Regions from separate parts of the Streptomyces lydicamycinicus genome, predicted to be linked through region 2. Evidence: riboswitches for the same ligand, from Rfam matches in the RefSeq annotation. Region 2 holds a riboswitch; the other holds the start of a gene.
What was found. A riboswitch is a leader RNA that binds a small molecule or an ion and turns the genes downstream of it on or off. The one in region 2 is predicted to bind ZMP and ZTP.
Positions count from the first base shown of each region.

Region 1 (12,621 bases), on a different contig from region 2:
CCCATGCCGCCGAGGCCGAGAACGATGACGTCGTAGGTGGGAGCCATGCGGTTGCTCCTTCTGCGTACGGAGGACGAGCGGATCACCAGCACCGTGGACGGGTCCCGGGGCTACCTGCGGATACGCTCCATCTGCGGGTCGAAGAGGGGCTCTTGGGCGACGGTGGCGGGGATCTTCTCGCCGAAGTACTCGATGTGTACGGGGGTGCCGGGGGCCGCCGCGCCGGCCGGCAGCCAGGCGTAGGCGATCCCGCGGCCGAGGGTGTAACCGTAGGCGGCGGAGGTGACATAACCGGCCGGAGCGCCGTCCACATGGACCGGTTCCTTGCCGAGGACGACGGCCGCGGGGTCGTCGAGGGTGAGGCAGGTGAGCCTGCGGGAGACGGTCTCCTCGGTCATGCCCTCCAGCGCCGCCCGCCCGATGAAGTCGCCCTTGGCGGGGCGGACCGCGAAGCCGACCCCGGCCTCGTAGGGGTCGTGCTCGGTGGTCATGTCATGGCCCCAGGCGCGGTACCCCTTCTCCAGGCGGAGGCTGTTGAAGGCACTGCGCCCGGCGGCGATCACCCCGTGCTCCTGCCCCGCCTCCCAGAGCGTGTCCCACAGGCGCAGGCCCATATCGGCGGTGGTGTACAGCTCCCAGCCGAGCTCGCCGACGTAGCTGAGGCGCATGGCGGTGACCGGGACATGGCCGAGGTAGGTCTGCCTGGCCCGGAAGTAGCCGAAGGCCTGGTGCGAGAAGTCGTCGCGGGTCAGGGGCTGGACCAGGGCGCGGGCGAGCGGGCCCCAGACGCCGATGCAACAGGTGCCGGAGGTGATGTCACGGACCTGGACTCCCTCGTCGGGGGCGTGCCGCAGCAGCCAGTCGAGGTCGGCTCCGCTGTTGGCGCCGACCTGGAAGCGGTCCGGGGCGAGCCGGGCGACGGTGAGGTCGGAGCGGATGCCGCCGGTCTCGTCCAGCAGCAGGGTGTAGGTGACCGCGCCGGGCTTCTTCGCGAGGTTGTTGCTGGTCATCCGCTGGAGGAAGGCGAGGGCGCCGGGGCCGGTGACCTCCAGCCTGCGCAGCGGGGTCATGTCGTAGAGGGCGACCTTTTCCCGGGTGGCGCGGGCTTCGGCGGCGGCGATCGGTGACCAGTAGCGCGCCGACCAGGCGTCGCGCTCGGGAAGCCGGAGCCCTTCGGCGAGCGGGGCGTTGGCCTCGTACCAGTGCGGGCGCTCCCAGCCGCCGCCCTCCAGGAAGTACGCGCCGAGCTCCTGCTGCCGTGGGTAGAAGGGGCTGGTGCGCAGCGGCCGCGGCGCTTCCATGGGCTGAAGCGGATGGATGACGTCATAGACCTCGATGAAGTTCTGGGCGCCGCGGTCGGCGATGTAGGCGGGCGAGCGCTGGGCGTCCTCGAAGCGGTAGAGGTCGCACTCATGGATGTCGGTGGCGGGCCGGCCGTCCGTCATCCACTCGGCGACGGCCTTGGCGACGCCCGCGGAGTGGGTGACCCAGACCGCCTCGGCCAGCCAGAATCCGCGCAGTTCGCGGGATTCGCCGAGGACCGGCATACCGTCGGGGGTGAAGGAGAAGACACCGTTGAAGCCCTCGGCCACCCGGGACGAGCCCAGTGCGGGCAGCAGTCCGATGCTGTCCTGCCAGCTCGGCGCGAAGTCCTCCGCGGTGAAGGGCAGCGAGGACGGCATCACGGGAGCGTCGTCGAAGGCGGCGACGGTGAAGGGGTCGACGGGCATCGGGCGGTGGGCGTAGGAGCCGATGCCGATCCGGTCGGTGTGTTCGCGGAAGTAGAGGTCGCGGTCCTGGAAGCGCAGGATCGGCTTGCTCGCCTCAGTCCGCGGGTCGTTGACGCCGGCGAGCTCGGGCAGCGGTGCGGTGGTGGCGTACTGGTGGGCCAGCGGGAGGAGCGGTACGTCCACCCCGGCCATCGCGCCGATCACCGGGCCCCAGAAGCCGGCGGCCGAGACGACATGGTCGGCGGGGAAGGTGCCGCGGTCGGTGGTGACGCCGGTGACCCGGCCGTCCGCCCGCTCGATCCCGGTGACGGTGTGCCGCTCCAGGAAGCGGGCGCCGCGGCTCTCGGCCCGTGCGATCTGGGCGCGGCAGGCGAGCACGGCGCGGGCCAGGCCGTCGTCGGGGGTGTGGAATCCGCCGTGGAGCGTGGTCTCGCCCAGCATCGGCCACAGGCGTTTGCACTGCTGTGGGCCGATCAGTTCACCACGGACGCCCCACGAGGCCGCGAGTCCGGCCTTGCGGTGCAGATCGGCCCAGCGGGCCTCGGTGGTGGCGATCTCCAGACCGCCGACCGGGTTGAAGCAGGACAGCCCGTCCACATCGAGGGAGCGGAACTTCTGGACGGTGTAGGCGGCGAACTCGGTCAGGGTCTTGGACGGGCCGGTCTGGAAGACCAGGCCGGGAGCGTGCGAGGTGGAGCCGCCGGGGGCCGGCAGCGGGCCCTGTTCGAGGACGGTGACATCGGTCCAGCCGCGGGCGGTCAGCTCATCGGCGAGGGAGCAGCCGACGATGCCGGCACCGATGACAACCACACGGGAACTGGGGGCGGGCGTACGGGACATGTCCCTCCTCCTGCTGGTCGGGGTGGTCCACTGGGGTGAGTGTGACGCCGTTACAGGACCACGACGGAGCGCAGTACCCGGCCGTCGCGCATCTTGTCGAACGCGGACTCCACCTCGTCCAGGCCGATCGTCTCGGTGACAAATCCGTCGAGGTCGAGCCGTCCGCTGAGGTAGCGGTCGATGAGCACGGGGAAATCGCGGCTGGGCAGACAGTCGCCGTACCAGGAGGATTTCAGGGCGCCGCCGCGCGAGAAGAGGTCGATGAGTGGCAGTTCGAGGCGCATGCCGGGGTCGGGGACGCCGACCTGGACCAGCGTGCCGGCCAGGTCCCGCATGTAGAAGCCCTGGGTGTAGGTCTCCGGCCGGCCCACCGCGTCGATCACCACATCCGCGCCATGGCCGCCGGTCAGTCCGCGGACCGCCTCGATGGGGTCCGTGCCACGGGAGTTGACGGTGTGGGTGGCTCCGAAGCGGGTGGCGCCGTCCAGCTTGTGGTCGTCGATGTCGATCGCGATGATCCGGCGCGCCCCGGCGATCGAGGCCCCGGCGATCGCCGCGTTGCCGACCCCGCCGCAGCCGATGACCGCGACGGTGTCCCCGCTGCCGACCCCGCCGGTGTGCACCGCCGCCCCGTAACCGGCCATCACTCCGCAGCCGATGAGACCGGCCGCTTCGGGACGGGCGTGCGGGTCGACCTTGACCGCCTGCCCGGCGGCGACCAGCGTCTTCTCGGCGAAGGCGCCGATGCCGAGCGCGGGGGTGAGCGGAGTGCCGTCCAGCAGGGTCATCGGCTGGGTGGCGTTGCGGGAGTCGAAGCAGTACCAGGGCCGGCCGCGACGACAGGACCGGCAGCTGCCGCAGGGCGCCCGCCAGGCGAGCACGACATAGTCGCCGGGGGCGAGATCGGTGACGCCGGGGCCGACGGACTCGATGACACCGGCCGCCTCATGGCCGAGGAGGAACGGGAATTGGTCGTTGATCGCCCCTTCCCGGTAGTGCAGGTCGGTGTGGCAGACCCCGCAGGCCTGCACGGTGACGAGCACTTCTCCCGGGCCGGGGTCCGGTACCAGAATCGTCTGCGGCTCGACCGGTGCGCCTTGTTTCGCCGCGACGACGGCATGGACGTGGTGTGGCATGCCCTACCCCTCAGTGTTGCGCACTGCACGACTGGTTGCGCGATGAGAGACATAGTGGGAACGCCGGATCGGCACCGTCAAGAGGTACGAGCCAGCTCTTGGCAACGGATTGCCCGCGCGCCCGGACACGGCGGCGGGGCCGGAACGTACGCCCCGGCCCCGCCTCCGCCGCCCTGACCCGTCACCGGGTCAACGGCCGTACCCCATCCGCCGCGACAGCTCCTCGGCCGCGGAGACGGTGGCCTTGACGACCTCGGGCAGCCGCTCCTCGGCCAGCCGGTAGGCGGGCACCGACACACTGATCGCCCCGATCACCGAGCCGTCGGGCCCCCGCACCGGCGCCGCGACCGCCCGCAGCCCGAGCTCCAGCTCCTCGATCGCCACCGCGAAACCCCGCTCGACCACTTCGGCGAGCTCACGGCGCAGCGCGGCCGCCGAGGTGACCGTCCGCTCGGTGAGCCGCGGCAACTTCCGTGCCAGCACGGCCTCCTGGACCGCCCTGGGCTGGTACGCGAGCAGCGCCTTGCCGCTGGAGGTGGCATGCAGCGGCGTACGCCGGCCGAGCCAGTTCTGCGCGGTGACCGAGGCCGGGCCGCGTGCCTGCGTGACGTTGACCGCGGCGTCGCTCTCCAGCACCGCGATATTGACCGTCTCCCCCAGCTCCTCGGCCAGCTGCCGGCAGACCGGCGCGCCTTCCTGGGAGATGTCCAGCCGTACGGCCGCCGCTCCGGCCAGCCGCAGCACCCCGGCTGCGAGGTAGTACTTGCCGCGTTCCTGCTCCTGCCCGACCAGCCCGCGGTTCTCCAGCACCCCGAGCAGCCGGAACGCGGTCGACTTGTGGACGCCCAACTCCTCGGCGATCTCGGTCACGGCGGCCTCGCCGTGCCGCGCCAGGATTTCCAGCACGGTCACGGCCCGGTCCACCGACTGCACACCGCCCGGCTGTTTCGGCGGCTTGGCCTCCGCCCGCCCCTCCACGCTGTCCGTCATCTGTTGGATCTCACCACCTGGCACCCCGGCCGAGGCCCGGGATTCGAAGGTTCGGCATTTCCGGGGACCGCTTGACGCAGGCGCTCCCCGGCTGGATTCTGTTGCGCATGGCGCCTCATCGTGCGCAACGCGAAACTCGATGATACCGAACAGTAACAGGGGGGTCCTGTGATTCCTGTCTGCCCGCTCGCCGACCTGCCCACCGGCGAGTCCGTACGCATCGACACCGCACCTCCGATCGCCGTCTTCCATGCCGACGGGCAGCTGTACGCCATCGATGACACCTGCACCCACCAGGACGCCTCCCTCTCGGACGGCTGGCTGGAGGGATGCCTGGTCGAATGCCCGCTGCACGCCGCGTCGTTCGATCTGCGCACCGGAGCGGCGACCTGCCTGCCCGCCCGCCGGGCCGTGCGCACCCACCCCGTGACCGTCGAGGACGGCATGATCTACGTCCACCACCACGCCGCCGAGGAAGGCACCGCCGCATGAAGTCGGTCGCTGTCATCGGGGCCTCGCTGGCGGGCCTCTACGCCGCGCGGGCCCTGCGCGCCCAGGGATTCGACGGCCGGTTGGTGATCGTCGGGGAGGAACACCACCGCCCCTACGACCGCCCGCCGCTGTCCAAGGGCTTCCTCACCGGCGCCACCGCTGACCTGGGTCAACTGGCCCTCGCCGACGCCGAGGAGACCGCCGAACTGGACGCCGAATGGCGACTCGGCACCCGCGCCACCGGGCTCGACACCCATGGGCGCGCGGTACTCCTCGACGGAGGCCGGTCCCTGACCACCGACGGTGTGGTGATCGCCACCGGCGCCACCCCGCGCCGCCTCCCCGGCCCGGCCCCCGCCGGAACCCACACCCTGCGCACTCTTGAGGACGCCCAGGCCCTGCGCGCGGAGCTGACCCGGGGGCCGGTCAGGGTCGTGGTGATCGGCGGCGGCTTCATCGGCGCCGAGGTCGCCTCGTCCTGTGCCGCACTCGGCCATGACGTCACCGTGGTCGAAGCCGCCCCGCTCCCCCTCGTCCCCCAACTCGGCGAGGCGATGGCCGGGATCTGCTCCACCCTCCATGCGGACCACGGCGTCACCCTGCTGACCGGAACCGGTGTCGCCCGCCTGCACGACGGCGGCACCGGGAACCGTGTCTCCGCGGTCGAGCTGACCGACGGCCGGCTGCTCCCCGCCGAGGTGGTCGTCATCGGCATCGGGGTACGCCCCCACACCGCCTGGCTCGAAGGCTCCGGACTCCCGCTCGACGACGGGGTGTGCTGCGACGCCGGCGGGGCCACCCCTCAGCCCCACATCGTGGCGGTCGGCGATGTCGCCAGGGCGGACGGCACCCGCGCCGAACACTGGACCAGCGCCACCGAACAGGCCGCCGTCGCCGTCCGGAACCTGCTGGCCGGCCGCACCGTCGCGGCCCATCGGAGCCTGCCGTACTTCTGGTCCGACCAGTACGGCGTACGCATCCAGTTCGCCGGCCGGCGCCTGCCCACCGACACCCCGCGCATCGTCGAGGGCTCGCCCGACGACCGCAGCTTCCTCGCCTGCTACGAACGCGACGGGCGGACCACCGCCGTCCTGGCCCTCAACCGCCCCCGCCCCTTCATGCGCCTCCGCCGTGAACTCGCCCGCGCCGCCCAGCCGGTCACCACCTGACCGCGGCCGGCGGTGCGACGCGGCAGCGGAACGGCCGCGGGGGCGACGGCGGGGTGCCCGCGGCGGTGCGTGGCGGCGGTGCGACGACCGCGGGGTGGCGACTGTGGCGCAGCAGACAGTGCGCGGCGGATGACGGCAGCGCCGTGTGGTGTTCGGAACAGCGGAACGTCTGCCGGCCGGCGTCGTTCCGCGCCCGCGTTGTCTTCCCAGGAGACCCACACGTGACTGCCAGCGCCGCCGCCACCCGTGCGGCCCAGACGCTCTCCCGCCCCTTCGCCCTGGGCGGCCGCACCGTGCCCAACCGGATCGCCATGGCGCCGATGACCCGCGAGTTCTCGCCCGGCGGTGTCCCGGGCGCCGATGTCGCGGACTATTACGCACGCCGCGCCGCCGGCGGCGTCGGCCTGATCATCACGGAGGGGACCTACGTCGGGCACCCCGCCGCCGGCACCAGCGGCGCCGTCCCCCGCTTCCACGGCGCGGACGCACTCGACGGCTGGAGCCGGGTCGTGGAATCGGTGCACGCGGCGGGCGGAACGATCATGCCGCAGCTGTGGCACGTCGGCATGGCCCGTAAGGCGGGCGCACCGCCGTTCCCCGACGCCCCGCCGTCCGGCCCGTCCGGCATCGCCCTCGACGGCACCCCGTCCGGGCACGCCATGACACAGCGGGATCTCGACGAGGTCATCGCGGCGTTCGCCGAGGCGGCGGCCACGGCCGAGCGGCTCGGCTTCGACGGAGTCGAACTGCACGGTGCGCACGGCTACTTGATCGACCAGTTCCTGTGGTCGGGCACGAACCGGCGGACCGATGCCTACGGCGGCAGCCGCACCGCCCGTACCCGTTTCGCCGCCGAGATCGTGGCGGCCTGCCGGGCAGCGGTCTCGCCCGGCTTCCCGGTCCTCTTCCGGATGTCCCAGTGGAAGATGGGCAACTACGAGGCCCGGCTCGCCGAGACGCCGGAGGAACTCCAGGAGATCGTGGCACCGCTGACGGACGCCGGCGTCACCGCGTTCCACTGCTCGACGCGCCGCTACTGGCTGCCCGAATACGAGGGCTCGGACCTCAATCTCGCGGGATGGGTCAAGAAGCTCTCCGGCCGGCCCACCCTCACCGTGGGCTCGGTCGGTCTCGACAACGAGTTCATCGGGACGTTCCAGGGCGAACAGGCGGGGGTCTCCGGTATCGACCGGCTGCTGGACCGGCTGGAGCGGGACGAGTTCGACCTCGTCGCCATCGGACGGGCCCTGCTCGGCGACCCGGAGTGGGCCGCCAAGATCCTGGAGGGCCGCACCGACGCCCTGGTGCCGTTCGACGCCTCGATGCTGCGGACGCTGAACTGACACCGGACGCGCCGGGCGCAGCCGCGCCGCCGCGCCCGGCGCCACCGCCCGCTCCGCCGGGCGGCTTCCCGGCCCCGCGTCGGGCGGCGGTCAGACCGCGTTCAGCTGGGCGGACGCGGCGTCGACGGTCTGGGTGAGCAGGGTGGCGATGGTCATGGGGCCGACGCCGCCGGGGACCGGGGTGATCAGGGCGGCGCGGGTGCGTGCCGCGTCGAAGTCCACATCACCGACGTTGCCCGGGTTGGAGCCGGCGTCCATCACGACGGCTCCGGGCTTGATGTGCTCACCGCCCAGGAACCGGGGCCGGCCGACGGCCGCGATCAGCACATCGGCCTCCCTGGTGAGCGACGCCAGATCGGTGGTGCGGGAGTGGCAGTAGGTGACGGTGGCATTGCGGCCGAGCAGCAGCATCCCCACGGGCTTGCCCAGGATCGCGCTGCGGCCGACCACTACCGCGTGCTTACCGGCCAGGTCGACGTCATAGTGATCCAGCAGCCGCAGGATGCCGCCGGGCGTGCAGGAGGCGAAGCCGTCCAGGCCGAAACTCATCGCGGCGAAGGAGTGGCAGGTGACGCCGTCGACATCCTTCTCGGGGGCGATCGCCTCGAACGCGGCGCGCTCGTCGATGTGCGGGCCGGCCGGGTGCTGCAACAGGATGCCGTGCACCGCGGGGTCGTTCGACAGTGCGGTGATCGTGTCGACCAGCTCCGCGGTCGTGGTGGCGGCGGGCAGCGCCACATGCCGGGAAAGTATCCCGGCCTTCGCGCAGCGGTTGCGCTTCATACGGACATACGTCACCGAGGCGGGGTCGTCGCCGACGAGTACGGTCGCCAGACACGGTGCCGTGCCGGTCCGTTCGGTGAGGTCGGCCGCGCGCCGGGCGGCCTTTTCGACCATGCTGCGGGCCAGTGCGCTGCCGTCCATGAGGCGGGCGTCCGGGGACATGGGCTGCTCCTGAGCGTCGTGTGGGATCGCCCAGGCGCGCGGCACGGACCGTGGATGGCCGAGCCGCTCCCCGGTGGTACTCCACCCAAGCGCCAGTCACGGCTCGGCGCCCACTGTAATCGACGTCAGGATGGAACGGCGTCCGGTTTTCCGCCCAGCGGCGGCACCGGCCACTGCCCGGCGGCCGACGCGCCCGCCGGCCCGGATGCCTCCGGCGCCCGGCGGCGCGGCCCCGTTACCCGCCGCCCTGACCGGGCGCGGAAAGGGGTGGCTGGGGTGCGGCGGTGGCCTCCCATTGACTGAGGATGCCGTCCCAGTCGTGCTGGGCGGCGGTGATGGCATTGGCATCCCAAGTGGGCTGGGTGGGCTGCTGATACTGCTGGTGTTCCTCGTACACCCGGTATTCCTGGTACTGCTGCTGGTCCGGGTAGTGCTGGTACGGCTGTTGCTTCCAGTGCTCCTGCTCGTAGTGCTCCCGTGGGGGCTGCTGTGGTCGCTCGCGCCATGTCAGATGGGGCGTCTCCGGCTGTGGGGGCGGGACATTGACCAGCCGGCGGTGCCGTCCCGTGCGGTCCGAGGGGGTGGGCGGCATCGGGCGGCTCTCTGCGGACAGTTGTTGTGCGCGGGCCACCAGCAGCCGGACGTCGAGGCCGAGTTCGGTGGCCAGGGCGGTGAGGTCGACGCCGTTGTGCCAGCTGCTCATCAGGACCGCGTCCAGCGCCGGGGCCCAGGCCGGTTCGGAGGGCTGGGGGGCGGCGGCCGGGCCTTGTTGGGGCGGCGGCGCGACGGGGCCCGGCGCGGCGGCGCCCTGAGGGGGCTGCGGTGCGGGGGCTTGCGCCGCGGGGGCCTGGGGCGCGGGCTGCTGCGGTGCGGGGGCGGGCTCGCACGGGGGCTGGGCGAGCAGGCTCTTGGCGACCGCGCGGGCGTCTTCCTTGCCCACCGTGCGCCGGGCCAGCCGCACTTCGCGTTCCTCCAGGCCGAGCAGATCCGCCACCACCGCGTCGCTGCCCACGGTCACGGCGAAGGCGGCCAGGGTCCGCGAACGACGGGCCTCGGCCTCGTCGAGGAGTCCCTGTGTACGGCGGACCTCGTCATCGCTGCTGCAAAACGCCTGTGCGAGTACCGCGTGGCGCTCCCACAACTCCCTCGGTTCCATGACTGCGACAACGTTCCTTCGTCCGGATTGGACCGCTTCCCGGCTATAGATCACTGCATAAGGTGATATTCGAGGGAGATGCGTCCCTGCCTGCCTGGCGGAATTAGGGACGGCTGCAAAAATACGCAGTGACCCCAGCGTCGAAGAATCGTTTCTACGGCCATGAGCGTCCCCTCTTCCGGCACCGTCGCAGGTCACGGACCGACGTCCCTCCCCCGCCCCGGGCAGATGCCCCGGTGGATCACCGCGGAGGTCATCAGGCAGACACCGGTGTACGCCGGGCTGGTGAAGCAGTGGACCGAGCGCGCCGCCACGGTGCCCGGGGTCGCCGATCCCGAGTGGCAGCGCCTGGTCTCCTACCGCGCGCTGATGGAGGAGACCGAGACCGCCCTCACGGCCCTGCGGCCCCATCGTGCGCCCGACGTACTGCCCCCGAGAAAGCCGTCGGTGCCGGCGGCCCGGCCCGCCCGGCTGGACGCCTGAGCCAGGTCGACGACGCCCGCCGGGCCGGCGGCGCGGGCGGCACCCCGGCCGGAGTACCGTTGAGTTGTCGAGGATTTCCCGCTGTCCGGCGGCTGCGCCGGCAGCGGCTTTGACCAGCGACGGAGCCCGGGTGAGCGCGACGGATGACACGGACTTCAGCCCGATCGGGGTGATCGGGCGGGTGACCGTCTCCATCCCGACCGACGGCCCGGGTGAGGTGCTGCTGCCCGTGCGCGGCGGCACCGAGGCCTTCGCCGCCTGGTCCCGCGAGCCCATCGCCCGGCACACGCAGGTCATCGTGGTGGACCACACCTCGGCGCGGTCGGTGATCGTCGCGCCGCTGCCCGCGTGATCCGGCGCTCCCGCCGACCGTGTCCGGCCACGTGAGCACTCCCTTTTCCCGCGGCCGCGCCCGCACCCCCACCGGAACCGGTCGCATCGGACCAGGAGCCTTCCGATGTTGTTCTGGCATGTTCCTGCGCCCAACGAGGCGCTGTTGATCTCCGGCTCGAAGCGCCGGGCCGGGGACGCCCAATTCCGTATCGTCACCGGCCATGGCTGCTGGGTCATGCCCGTCAAACAGAAGGCGAGTGTGCTGTCGCTGTCGCTGCGGGAGGCGGAGATCTCCGAGGACTGCGTCACCCAGCAGGGCATCCGGCTCGGCGTCCGGGCGGTCGCCGTCTTCAAGGTCGGGGACGACCAGACGTCCATCGCCAACGCCGCGCGCCGGTTTCTGGCCGAGCAGGCCACCATGGAAGAGCTGGTGGGCCGGATCTTCGCCGGTCATCTGCGCTCGATCGTCGGCGGACTGACCGTCGAACAGATCATCCGGGAGCGGGACCGGGTCGCCCAGGAGGTCAAGGACGGCAGCCACTCCGAGATGGAGAAGCTCGGCATCGTCGTTGACGCCCTGCAGATCCAGGAGATCGCCGACACCTCCGGCTACATCACCAATCTCGCCGCACCGCACGCCGCCGCGGTGGCCAGCACGGCCCGGATCGCGCAGGCCAAGGCCGACCAGGAGGCGACCGAACGCGAGCAGCAGGCGGCGGCGTTGAAGGCCGAGTACGAGCGGGACACCGCGATCAAGCGGGCCGGGTTCCTCGCCGAGACCGAGCAGTACAACGCCCGCGCCGCGCAGGCCGGCCCGCTCTCCCAGGCCAGGGCCTCGCAGGAGGTCATCGAGGAGCAGACCGCACTGGCCCAGCGGCAGGCCTCGCTCGCCGCCCAGCGGCTGGAGGCCGAGGTACGCCGCCCCGCGGACGCCGAGGCGTACCGGCTGCGCACCCTGGCGGAGGCGCAGCGTGACCAGGTCCGGTACGAGGCGGACGCCCGCGCGTACACCGAACGGACCGTCGCCCAGGCACGTGCCGACGCCAACACCGCCCTCGCGGTCTCACTGCGGGAGGGCAACCAGGAACTGATCGCCGCCAACCGCACCGTCGAGAACCTCCCCGCCCTCGCCGAGTCCGCCGCCGAGGGCCTCTCCGGCGCCCGGCTGACCGTCCTCAACGGCTCCGACGGGGTCAACGAGATCGTCTCCGGCATCGTCGGCCAGGCCCTGGCCATTCTCGACAGCCTGAAGCAGGGCACCGGCCCGCCCGGCACCACTCCCCCGCCGGCCGACGGCACGGGGCCACTCCCCCGGAAGGTGACCAATCTGAAGCAGGAGGGCGCGGGCTCGGGGGCGTCGTGACCGGACATCCGTACGGGGCCCATGCGGTCGTCCATAGGGTCTCGTCCGCGGCGGTTGTGCGGACGACCCTGAGGCCGCCGCACCGGGCCGGTCACCCGGCTCTGCTGACGTGGCCAGGGCCGGTCTTGACGGCGGACGGCGATGAGCGGGGCGCCCGCACGGCCGCGCCGCAGGTGGGATGACCGGCCCCGTCAGCCGTACATCGCCACGCGGTACAGAGTCGCCAGCGCGACATCGATGGCATGCGGCTGCGGCTTGCCTGAGGAGTCGAGCCTGTTCCACCTCTGCATGTTCACCGCGACCGCCATCTGCCGCTTGCCGTCGGCCCGGGTCATGGCCAGCGCTCCACCACCCCAGACCGTGCCGCCATGGCCCCAGAAGGTGCCCTGACCAGGCCCCTCCATCGGGTGCAGGCCGAGGCCGTAGTCGATCGTCTTTTGCTCCTGGGAGACGACCGGGACAGTACATTGCATCTGCGCCAGCGACGCCGGACTGACGATCTCCCCGGCCAGCAGCAGGCCGTAGAAGCGGTTGAGGTCCGAGACGGTCGATATCAGCGAGGCCGACGGCCCCACCCATGACATGTCGTAGACGCTGTAGTCGCGCGGCGGGTCGATCATGCCGAACCACGCCTCGTAGAG
Region 1 covers NZ_BBNO01000003.1:342,941-355,561, reverse strand. Annotated here, with positions in the region: gene solA (N-methyl-L-tryptophan oxidase) at 1-47, opposite strand, end outside; gene TU31_RS10505 (GcvT family protein) at 111-2,570, opposite strand; gene TU31_RS10500 (S-(hydroxymethyl)mycothiol dehydrogenase) at 2,621-3,706, opposite strand; gene TU31_RS10495 (IclR family transcriptional regulator) at 3,896-4,696, opposite strand; gene TU31_RS10490 (bifunctional 3-phenylpropionate/cinnamic acid dioxygenase ferredoxin subunit) at 4,865-5,188, shown strand; gene TU31_RS10485 (NAD(P)/FAD-dependent oxidoreductase) at 5,185-6,357, shown strand; gene TU31_RS10480 (NADH:flavin oxidoreductase) at 6,579-7,700, shown strand; gene TU31_RS10475 (bifunctional 5,10-methylenetetrahydrofolate dehydrogenase/5,10-methenyltetrahydrofolate cyclohydrolase) at 7,791-8,645, opposite strand; ZMP/ZTP riboswitch at 8,667-8,755, opposite strand; gene TU31_RS10470 (hypothetical protein) at 8,881-9,801, opposite strand; gene TU31_RS10465 (hypothetical protein) at 9,964-10,284, shown strand; gene TU31_RS10460 (NfeD C-terminal domain-containing protein) at 10,415-10,636, shown strand; gene TU31_RS40235 (SPFH domain-containing protein) at 10,742-11,980, shown strand; gene TU31_RS10450 (serine hydrolase domain-containing protein) at 12,172-12,621, opposite strand, start outside.
Region 1: linked by a shared signal. The riboswitch ahead of TU31_RS10475 (bifunctional 5,10-methylenetetrahydrofolate dehydrogenase/5,10-methenyltetrahydrofolate cyclohydrolase) and the one ahead of glyA (serine hydroxymethyltransferase) in region 2 are both predicted to bind ZMP and ZTP.

Region 2 (11,420 bases):
GTCCGCGCCCTGCTCGTAGAGCGCGAAGCCGCCGATGGTCCAGGTCGCGGTGAAGTCCCGGAGCCCGGCCTGGGCGCGGTCCATGGCCTCTTCGGTGATGCCGTGGGCGATGGTCACATGCGGGTGGTACGGGAACTGGAGCTCGCGGGCGCAGGGACCGGAGGCGGCGCGGATCCGGGCCTGGAGGGCGGTGCAGCCCGCGACCCCGTCGGTGACCTGGACGTAGACGACCGGGGAGAGCGGGCGGAAGGTCCCGGTGCCTTCCAGGCGGAGCGGGAAGGGGCGGCAGCCGGCCGCGACCTCGGCGAGGTGGCGTTCGATGCCGGGCAGCGCCTCGGCACGTACCTCCGTCGGCGGGAGCAGGGTGATATGCGTGGGGATGCCGGGTGCGGCAGGGTCCCCGAAGCTCTCGCGCTTCCGCTGGAGGAAGCTGCCGTAAGGCTCCGGGACCGCGATCGAAACGCCCAGCGTTACGGTCCCCACTGCGTTCTCCCTCCTGACGTGTGTGCGGCGCGCTCGCGCACCCTCTTAGTGTGCCGGGTGCGCGCCCATATCGGGGAGCGCCCTCGGTCCTGTTGCGAGCGGACAAGGGGCCCACGGGCGGGGCCCCCTGGCTCGGCGGGGTCCGCACGGCCGGCCGTGGCCGGCCGCGCGAGGGGGTGGCGTCAGTGCTTGGCCGGCAGGAATCCGAGCCGGTCATAGGTGGTGGCGAGGGTCTCGGCGGCTACCGCGCGGGCCTTCTCCGCACCCTTGGCCAGGATCGCGTCCAGCGTCTCGGGGTCGTCCAGATATTCCTGCGTACGGTCCCGGAACGGTGTGACGAAATCGACCATCACCTCGGCGAGGTCGGTCTTGAGGGCGCCGTACATCTTGCCCTCGTACTTCTGCTCCAGCTCCGGGATCGAGAGGCCGGTGAGGGTGGAGTAGATGGTGAGGAGGTTGGAGACGCCGGGCTTGTTCTCGGCGTCGTAACGGATCACCGTGTCGGTGTCCGTGACCGCGCTCTTGACCTTCTTCGCGGAGACCTTCGGCTCGTCCAGGAGGTTGATCAGGCCCTTGGGGCTGGCGGCCGACTTGCTCATCTTGGCCGACGGGTCCTGGAGATCGTAGATCTTCGCCGTCTCCTTGAGGATGTACGGCGCCGGCATCGTGAAGGTGTCGCCGTAGCGGCTGTTGAAGCGCTCGGCGAGGTCGCGGGTCAGCTCGATGTGCTGGCGCTGGTCCTCGCCGACCGGGACCTGGTGGGCCTGGTAGAGCAGGATGTCGGCGATCTGGAGGATCGGGTACGTGAACAGGCCGACGGAGGTGCGGTCGGCGCCCTGCTTGGCGGACTTGTCCTTGAACTGGGTCATACGGGACGCCTCGCCGAAGCCGGTGAGGCAGTTCATGACCCAGCCGAGCTGGGCGTGCTCGGGCACATGGCTCTGGACGAAGAGCGTGCAGCGCTCCGGGTCGAGACCGGCGGCCAGCAGTTGGGCGGCCGCGATCCGGGTGTTGCTGCGCAGCTCCGCCGGGTCCTGCGGAACGGTGATCGCATGCAGGTCGACCACCATGTAGAAGGCGTCGTGGGACTCCTGGAGCGCCACCCACTGGCGTACCGCACCGAGGTAATTGCCGAGGTGGAAGGAGCCGGCGGTGGGCTGAATGCCGGAGAGCACACGTGGACGCTGGAGAGCCATGCCTCGATTGTCTCAGGTCGGGGAGGGGAGTCGGCGCGTGGTGGCCCATGCGGCGACGGGACCCGTCGGCCCTCGGCGCCGCGGCGCCTGTTCGCGGCGGTCTGTTCGGGGCGGGCGACAGCTGGAATCGTGGGTCGGATGACGGACGGACAGCCGATCTCCGGGGACGCCCGCCTCCCCGGCCCCGCGCCCCTCACCCCGCCCGGCACCTCCTGCCCCGCACACCCCCGCGGCGCGGCGCCGCACCGGCTCGCCCCCGGCGGTGCCGGCCGGGCCGCGGCCGACGCGCTGCTGCGGGAGGCCGGAGCGGTGGTCCCCGTCGTCCTGCCCGGGGAGGTGCCCGCGGTCGCCGTCACCCACCACGCGGTGCTGCGGGAGGTCCTCGCGCACCCCGAAGTCGCCAAGAGCGCCTGCCATTTCACGGCCCTGCACGACGGCACCGTGCCGCCCGGCTGGCCGCTCACCACCTTCGCCACCGTCGACGGGATGACCACGGCCGACGGCGCGGACCACCGGCGGCTGCGCGGCCTGGTGACCAAGGTGTTCACCGCCCGGCGGGTGTCGGCCCTGCGGCCCCGGGTCGTGGCGCTGACGGCCGGGCTGCTGGACCGGTTGCCGGGCGTCGCCGCGGCCGACGGCACGGTGGAGCTGCGCCGGCACTTCGCCTATCCGCTGCCGATGAGCGTGATCTGCGAACTGCTGGGCGTGGAGGCCGCGTTACGCGACCGGCTGCACGAGCTGTCGAATTTGATCGTGGGCACGACCGGTACGGCGGCCGAGGTGCAGGCGGCCAACCGGGAGATCACGGCCGTCCTCGGGCAGGTCGCCGAGGCCCGGCGGGCGGACCCCGGCGACGATCTGACCAGCGCGCTGATCGCCGCCCAGGAGGAGGACGGCGACCGGCTGAGCGCACGCGAGCTGGTCGGCACCCTGCTGCTGATGATCATCGCCGGGCATGAGACCACGCTCAATCTGATCACCAACGCGGTGCGGGCCCTGTGCACCGACCGCGAGCAGCTGGAGCTGGTCCGGGCCGGGCGGGCGACCTGGGACGACGTGGTCGAGGAGACGCTGCGCCACGACAGCCCGGTCGCCCACTTCCCGTTCCGCTACCCGGTCCGGGACCTGGAGCTCGGCGGCACGGTCGTACCGCGTGGCACCCCGATGCTGGCCTCCTACTCGGCGGCCGGCCGGGACCCGGAGGCGTACGGGCCCGACGCGGACCGCTTCGATGTCACCCGGCGGCCCGCCACCCGGCACCTCTCCTTCGGCCACGGGCCGCACTACTGCCTGGGCGCGCCACTGGCCCGACTGGAGGCGACCGTGGCCCTGGAGGCGCTCTTCACCCGCTATCCGGCGCTGGACCTCGCCGTCCCGGACGCGGAGCTGCCGCCGCACCGGAGCTTCATCGGCAACAGCACCGACATCCTGCCGGTCCGGCTCACCGGCTGAGCGCGGCCGGTGAGCCGGTCGGGGTGCGGGACGGGGCGCCGGACGGGGCGCCGTTACGCGCCCGTTCAGGCCGTCGGCAGCCCCGGCGCCGGGTAGGCGGCCATCAGCTCCGCGACCTCACCACGGATCACCGTCAGCGCGTCCTCGTCGCCCTTCGCCGCCGCCTGGACGCCGCGGTCGATCCACTCGGCGACCAGCGGCATCCGGTCCGTGCCCAGCCCGCGGGAGGTGAGGGACGGGGTGCCGATGCGGATGCCGGAGGGGTCGAAGGGCTTACGCGGGTCGAAGGGGACGGTGTTGTAGTTGACGACGATGCCGGCGCGGTCCAGCGCCTTCGCGGCGACCTTGCCGGGGACCTCCTTCGAGGTGAGGTCGATCAGCACCAGGTGGTTGTCGGTGCCGCCGGAGACCAGGTCGTAGCCGCGGGCCAGCAGCGCCTCGGCGAGCGCCTTGGCGTTGGCGACGACGGCATGCGCGTAGTCGCGGAAGGACGGGGCGGCCGCCTCGCGCAGCGCCACCGCGATGGCGGCGGTGGTGTGGTTGTGCGGGCCGCCCTGAAGGCCGGGGAAGACGGCCTTGTCGACGGCCTTCGCGTGGCTCGCCCGGGACATCAGCATCGCGCCGCGCGGGCCGCGCAGGGTCTTGTGGGTGGTGGTGGAGATGACGTCCGCGTGCGGCACGGGCGAGGGGTGGGCGCCGCCCGCGATCAGGCCGGCGATATGCGCGATATCGGCGACGAGGACGGCATCGACCTCGCGGGCGATCTCGCCGAAGGCGGCGAAGTCGATGGTGCGGGGGACGGCGGTGCCGCCACAGAAGATGATCTTCGGGCGTTCCTTGCGGGCGAGGTCGCGCACCTCGTCGAAGTCGATCAGCGCGCTTTCCGGGCGTACGCCGTACTGCACCCCGCGGAACCACGTACCGGTCGCGGAGACGCCCCAGCCGTGCGTGAGGTGGCCGCCCATCGGCAGCGCCATGCCCAGCACGGTGTCGCCGGGCTCGGCGAAGGCGAGGTAGGCGGCGAGGTTGGCGGGCGAGCCGGAGTAGGGCTGGACGTTGGCGTGCTCCACGCCGAAGACGGCCTTGGCGCGCTCGACGGCCAGCGTTTCGACCTGGTCGATGTTCTGCTGGCCTTCGTAGTAGCGACGGCCCGCGTACCCCTCGCTGTACTTGTTCTGAAGGACGGTGCCGGTGGCTTCCAGGACGGCGGCGGAGACGTAGTTCTCGCTGGGGATCAGCCGCAGCGTGTCGGCCTGGAGCTGCTCCTCGGCGCCGACCAGCGCGGCCAGTTCGGGGTCGGCGGCGCTCAGCGCGGGATGCGAAAGGGACTGGGACATGCGGGGCTGTGACATGGCGTCCTCCGGGGCGGTCGATCGGTGTTGCCGGTCGTGGTCCCGGGGTGCCCAGGCGGGGCGGCACCTCGTGATGGTTGCCGCACACCGCTTCCTCGAGGTTGCTTCCCCGTACGCCAGTCGCGGTGCGCATCGCAGAGTCTAAAACACCCCCGGGCCCCTGTCCGGCGGATCCTCGCAGGCCCACGGCCCCGGGCGGGCGCAACAATGGAGAGGGACGCGGCAGTGCCCGCGCCCGCACGGCCTACCGAACGGAGTCACCGGTGACGTCCACGGAACGCGGCATCGCGGCCGCCGAAGCCCACAGCGCGCACAACTACCACCCGCTGCCCGTCGTCGTGGCCACCGCCGAGGGCGCCTGGGTGACGGATGTCGAGGGCCGCCGATACCTGGACATGCTCGCCGGGTACTCCGCCCTGAACTTCGGGCACGGCAACCGCCGGCTGCTCGACGCGGCGAAGGCACAGCTGGAGCGGGTCACGCTCACCTCGCGCGCCTTCCATCACGACCGTTTCGCGGACTTCTGCACACAGCTGGCCGAGCTGTGCGGCATGGAACTCGTCCTGCCGATGAACACCGGCGCCGAGGCCGTCGAGACGGCGGTGAAGACGGCCCGTAAATGGGGCTACAAGGTCAAGGGCGTCCCGGACGGCCGGGCGAAGATCATCGTGGCGGACAACAACTTCCACGGCCGGACGACCACGATCGTCTCCTTCTCCACCGACCCCGAGGCGCGCGCCGACTTCGGCCCGTACACCCCCGGCTTCGAGATCGTCCCGTACGGCGATCTCGACGCGCTGGAGGCCGCCGTCGACGCCGACACGGTCGCGGTGCTGCTGGAGCCGATCCAGGGCGAGGCGGGGGTGCTGGTGCCGCCGCCGGGCTATCTGGCGGGCGTACGGGAGCTGACCCGCAGCCGGAACGTGCTGTTCATCGCCGACGAGATCCAGTCCGGCCTGGGGCGTACGGGCCGGACCTTCGCGTGCGAGCACGAGGGCGTGGTGCCCGACATGTATGTGCTCGGCAAGGCGCTGGGCGGCGGGGTGGTTCCGGTGTCGGCGGTGGTGTCGTCCCGTGAGGTGCTCGGGGTGTACGCGCCGGGCGAGCACGGCTCGACGTTCGGCGGGAACCCGCTCGCCTGCGCGGTGGCGCTGGAGGTCATCGCGATGCTGCGGACCGGTGAATTCCAGCAGCAGGCCATGGAGCTGGGCGAACATCTGCACAGTGAGCTGGGGCTGCTGGTGGGCGGCGGCGCGGTGGACGCGGTGCGCGGCCGCGGACTGTGGGCCGGTGTGGACATCAACCCCTCGCGCGGCACGGGGCGGGAGATCTCCGAGCAGCTGCTGGCCCGCGGGGTGCTGGTCAAGGACACCCATGGCTCGACGATCCGGATCGCGCCCCCGCTGGTCATCAGCAAGGAGGACCTGGACTGGGGGCTCGACCAACTGCGGGGCGTGCTGGAGGGATGAGGCGGGACGCCTGCCGTCCTCCTCAGGATGTCGGCTCCGGCAGGGAACGTTTGATTGTGGGAAGCACCTTGCTCGGCCGCCGTCGCACGCGACAGCCCTCAGGCAGAGAGTGAGGCCGGGGTGACGAGCCGGGCGCGTTCGTGGAGTTCGCGGGCGGCGGGGTTCTTGAGGTGGGGGCGGATGAGTTTGAACATTGTTTGCATGCGCTGATCTGCCCGCCCCGACTGCACCAGAGGGTAATCGTCCAGGGCGAGCTGCCATGTCGCGCATGCTGCTTCGAGGTGGCCGATTTCCAGTTGCCGCTCGGCCAAGGTGGCACGGTGGCGTACGCGAGCGCGACGGTAAACGCTGTAGCGCACCTTGTCCGATTCCTGCATGGCCTTGATGGAGCCGGGAACGTCGCCGAGTTCGTACCGGACCTGGCTGGTGTGGTAATTCAGGGCTGCCGGATCGTACGAGCCGAACGCCTTTCCCCTGGACTCAGCCCTCTCCATGGCCACCTCGGCCTCTCGTAGATACATCAGCGCATTGCTGTGGTCGCCGATTTGCGCGGAGGTGTGCGCCTGCTGCCCGGCAAGGAAGGCTCGCATTCGCGGGCCGGCTTGTGGAGACGCGGCAGCCGCAGCGTCAGCGAGCCGCATTGCCTGCCGGCCGTGCCGTAGGTCAACAGCCTGCACACTCATCCCCCGAAGCGTTGTGCAGTACGTCAAGTGATCCTCTGCCGCTCCGGCAAGTTCCAACGCCTTGAGGTAATACTGTTGCGCAAGGCCGTGAACGCCTTCGTCCACCGCCATGTACCCCGTGAGATAGCACAAATCGGCAGCAGCCGACATCATCGCTTTGCGTACCGGCTCGGAGGCGTCAGCCCGTAGATACGGGGCTACTGTGTTCACCAAGAAAGCCGCTGCCATCGGACGGGCGTGGCGCCCGCCGAATTGGTCGTCCAGTTCTGACACTCGTTCGGTCATGGCAATGACCATGTCGACCTCCGGCATGCCAATGCGCCGGGGGCGAGCACTTCGAACGGCTTCCATCCGTCCCACCACATCCGGCCAATTGGGCACCGTCAGCGCAACGGAAAAGAGCCCTATACCGAGAACACCACGGCGCGAGGGGTCCATATCTCCCCTACCGAGATCGATCAGTCCTTCAACCGTGCCCGGTGGGGCATCGGAGCTATTGGCCGGTGCGGGGAATCCGGCCTCGGCATGCGTAACCGGCCGTCCCAGCTTCCGCGCCAGGGCCTCCACGATCAGCGGTCTGGCCTGCTCCTTCGGCAGGTGTCCCTGACACCACTGATGGGCCGACGGCTCGCGGTACTTGAGCGGGGTTCCTCGCTCGGTGCCGATGCGGTTCACGGCCTGGACGAACTGCCGCAGCGTCCAGCCGGTCTGCCGGTAAAGCCGTTCAAGGTGCCGGTTCGGTTCCCGAGTGCCCACTAGCCCTCAACTCCCCGGTGTGCACGAGCGCTTAAAGCTCTTAAAAGCCGGTTCCACTGCCACCGTACCGCTGGGTGTAGCGGAGCGGTTGCCTAGAGCGAGGAAGGCCCTCCTCGCGAGACGAAGAGGACCCCCGCGACCGTGGTGGACGGCCCGGGGGCGTGGCCCTCAACTACAAGGGAGTTGACGACATGCCCAACGCTACAGCGCGGGTCTTCGTCCGGCTGCTGCCGTGGACCAGCCCGGACGGCAAACCGTGCTTCCTGGCAGGCGACGGGACCGGATATGTCTCCCGCATCGCCGACCAGATGGAGGAGGAGCAGCAGCTCAGTTCGGCCGACGATCTCATCGACGAAGCCCGCCAACTGCTTGCCGCACGGGCGTGGACGCCCGGGGAACTGCACCTGCTGGCCGTTGAATTGACCGCGGCCCTTGCCGATGTCCGCCGGGTGGCCAAGAGCCGGGGCGGGCGCTTGACCGCCCTCGGCCAGGATGCCCCGGACGATGCCGATGGCGAAGGGCCACGGCTTCCGGCGGAGGCGTTCGGATGAAGCAGTCACCTGTCCACGCAATCGGGGCCGTCATAGGCGAGTTCGTCGACCACATGAGGGACGCCGCGTGCCGGGTCGTACACGATTGCGGCCTCCGCCACCGGGACGACGTCGAAGCCATGGCCATCTGAGTCACCGGAACGACAGCCCGCCGACCGCGAAGCCCACTCACCGCAAATCAACTTACAGGGGACGGACCTTGATGACGGCCCTGAGCTGCTCACGCCGTTCCTAAGTTCCGCCACGGCCATTCCGGCCAACCAGAAGTCACACGCCCATAAAGCGCAGGGAACCGGAACCTCCCGTCCCGAATCTGAATCCGGAATATCCTCCACCGCACAGGCGGGAACTGGTGACTCAAAAAAACACCTTGCTGCGCTATCCCGAGTGCGACAGCATGATCCTTCGTTGCTCGACGAGATCATCACAGGGGGAATAGATGAAGATTGCGCGACGCGCCGGGGGAATCATCGCGGGGATTGCTTCGCTCTCACTTTCATTAGGTATAGGGGCAGGCGCGGCATCTGCCGATTCCAACAAGACTCACTCGATCAGCACACGTCAAGCGAGCCGCATGATCGTTGACAGCAGCGAGCGGTCAATCACCAGCGAAGAAGCCGACCGCCTTGTAGCAGAAGGCACCCCGCAGTCCACGTTAATGCGAGGAATCACCGTCTCCGTGAACACTACGGACAGTGGGGCGAAAGGCGGTCGAGGCCACTTCGTCAACCAGGGGGACAAGCCGCTCGCCTGCGACACCCAGGCGGATGGCAAGCGCGTCATCACGTACATCTACTGGAACTCCGGCAACCAAAACCGCTGGTCGACGATCGAAGACACGAACGGCGCAAACGGCGATTGCATGGTCCGCGAGAACGTGGATCTCCCGGAGGGCACCAAGGTCATACTCAAGACCTGCCTGAAGAGTGGAGCCAACGGCGCACTGGAATACTGTGGGATCAACAGGAATGGCGTAGCGTAGCAAAGAGGCGCGGAGCGCTCCATTCACTGGAGCCTCCGCGCCTTTCACTCTGCCACTTTCCTCAGCCGCACAAGCACCGACACCACCCTGTAGACGAAACCCGCCGCCGCAAGCGCCGACGCCATCCCCATCACAGCCGAATTCCACCCTCTACTTAATTCCCAGATGAATGCTGGAGAGGCAACTGCAAAAAATAGCAGTGCGGCAATGATCGCCCCGGTGAAAACGGAATAGACGATCTCCACTGTTACGGTGTCACGTGATGCCTGCCGGGACGAAGCCTCCGAGCTTAGGCCCCCCGTCCCATCTTCATTGGTGAAACGCATACTCACAGTGTTTCACGGTCCTTGGCTGCCCGTACCGGGCAACGCAAACGTTGTCCTCACCGGCCAACATGAGGCACTTCAGTCGCACACCCCGCGACCCGCAACCTCTGATTCAGCGGATCACATGCGGCAAGAACCGCGCGTACTCATCGGTGACCGGCCCCGCCGACTCCCGGATGCCGAGCCCGGCCGCCTCGTCCTCGACGACCCAGGCGCCGAGGACGACGCGGTTGCCGTCGAAGTCCGGCAGCGGGGCCAGCTCCTGGTAGCAGCAGGGGTCGTCGGGCGCCCGCAGTGCCGGTTCGGCGCCCGGCTCGTGCAGGGTGACCCCGGCGCCCTCCCGGCCGAGCAGCGGCTTGGCGACGTAGCCCCGTGTGTGCGCCAGCTCGCGCGGACCGTCGAGGTAGGCGGGCAGCAGGTTCGGGTGGCCGGGGTAGAGCTCCCACAGGATCGCCAGCAGCGCCTTGTTGGAAAGCAGCATCTTCCAGGCGGGTTCGATCCAGAGGGTGGAGCCGGTGCCGCCGCCGTTGTCGAGGGTGTCCAGGACGTACGGGCCGAAGTCGTCGGTGGCCAGCCACTCCCACGGGTAGAGCTTGAAGCAGGCCCGCATGAAGCGCAGCCGCTGGTCGACGAAGCGGCCCGAGAGCCGGTCCCAGCCGATGTCCTCCATGGAGATGGCGACGGTCTCCAGGCCCGCCTGCTGGGCCGTCTCCTCCAGATAGGCGACGGTCATCAGATCCTCGCCGAGCTCGTCGCCCGCGGAGTGCGCGAAGTGCAGCGGTGCGCCGGGCGGCAGCAGCGGGGCCTGCCGCTTCCAAGCCGCCACCAGCCTCTCGTGCAGCGAGTTCCACTGGTCGGCGCCGGGAAAGCGCTCCTCCATCCAGAACCACTGCGGGCTGGCGGCCTCGACCAGCGAGGTCGGGGTGTCGGCGTTGTACTCCAGCATCTTGGCCGGGCCGCTGCCGTCGTAGTGCAGGTCGAACCGCCCGTAGAGGGAGGGCAGTTCCGCGCGGCGGCGCCAGGACTCGGCGATCAGCTCGGCCAGTCGCGGGTCGTCGATGCCGAGGTCGGCGAAGCGGTTCTGGTCGACGAGGTGCGCGGCCGCGGCCAGGCACATGCCGTGCAGCTCCTCGACGACCTCCTCCAGGGCCTCGACCTCGGGGAGGGTGAAGGAGTAGTACGCGCTCTCGTCCCAGTAGGGGCGTAGCGAATCGTCCGGGTAGCGGGTCAGCGGGTAGATCAGGCCCTGCGCCTCGACGGTCTGCTGCCAGCCGGGGCGCGGCTCGATGGTGTGGCGTCGCATACCGTGCCGTGTCCGCTCAGCCGCCGAAGGAGCCGTGCCGGCCGCCGCCGCTGCTGTGCGATCCCGAGCAGCCGAAGCCGCCGCGGTTGACGGCCGTGCTCTTGCTGAACGTGCCGCTGTCGGCGTACGAGCCGCCCTTGTTGCTCGGGTCGTAGTACCACTGGCCGTCGACGCGCTGCTTGCCGCGGCCGGCGCTGCCGTATCCGCCGCTGCTGGAACCGCTGCTTCCGGACGACGAACTGCCGCTCGCCGAGCAGTTCTTGGAGTCGACGATGCGGTAGCCCTTGATGGCGTCGTAGCTGTTGCGGTCGACGCAGCGCTTGTCGGGCTCGGAGCCGCAGGACGTCAGGGCGGCGGCGAGCGTGCCCATGCCTCCCAGGATCACCGTGCTGGACCGCAGCCTCCGGCGTGCCTTCTCGGCCATGATTCACCTTTCCCCCGTGGAACATTTGTCTGAGCACGGACAGCGTAGACGGCGCCCGCGGACCGATGGCAATGCGGTGCGGTCCGCTCCGCGACGAGGCCCCGGGCATCCGCGACGGTCCCGGACGAAGGGGGCGGACGGGCGAGGCGGGCGGCGGTCAGGACCGGACGGCGGCCGGGGACGGCGGCAGCCGGAAGGCGACAGTCGGAAGGCGACAGTCGGAAGGCGACAGTCGGGCGCCGGGCCGCCCTCGGATGAGGACGACCCGGCGCGGCGGGCAGGGAGCGGCGCGTCAGGCGCCGAGGACGGTCTGGGTGTCGGTGTCGGAGGAGCCGGTGAAGTTGGTGTCACCGGCGTAGACGCCCGTGACGGTGTAGGTGCCGGCCGTGGCCAGCGGCGAGCTGGCGGAGGCGACCCCGTCGTTGTCGAGCGTGCCGGTCAGC
Region 2 covers NZ_BBNO01000001.1:321,531-332,950, reverse strand. Annotated here, with positions in the region: gene TU31_RS01430 (2'-5' RNA ligase family protein) at 1-483, opposite strand, end outside; gene trpS (tryptophan--tRNA ligase) at 666-1,679, opposite strand; gene TU31_RS01420 (cytochrome P450 family protein) at 1,818-3,131, shown strand; gene glyA (serine hydroxymethyltransferase) at 3,197-4,468, opposite strand; ZMP/ZTP riboswitch at 4,526-4,617, opposite strand; gene rocD (ornithine--oxo-acid transaminase) at 4,747-5,952, shown strand; gene TU31_RS01405 (NsdA family TPR-like regulatory protein) at 6,051-7,391, opposite strand; gene TU31_RS01400 (hypothetical protein) at 7,583-7,942, shown strand; gene TU31_RS38440 (hypothetical protein) at 8,382-8,924, shown strand; gene TU31_RS36365 (DUF6332 family protein) at 8,969-9,250, opposite strand; gene TU31_RS01390 (glutathionylspermidine synthase family protein) at 9,363-10,553, opposite strand; gene TU31_RS01385 (hypothetical protein) at 10,570-10,977, opposite strand; partial or broken gene TU31_RS01380 (beta strand repeat-containing protein) at 11,270-11,420, opposite strand, start outside.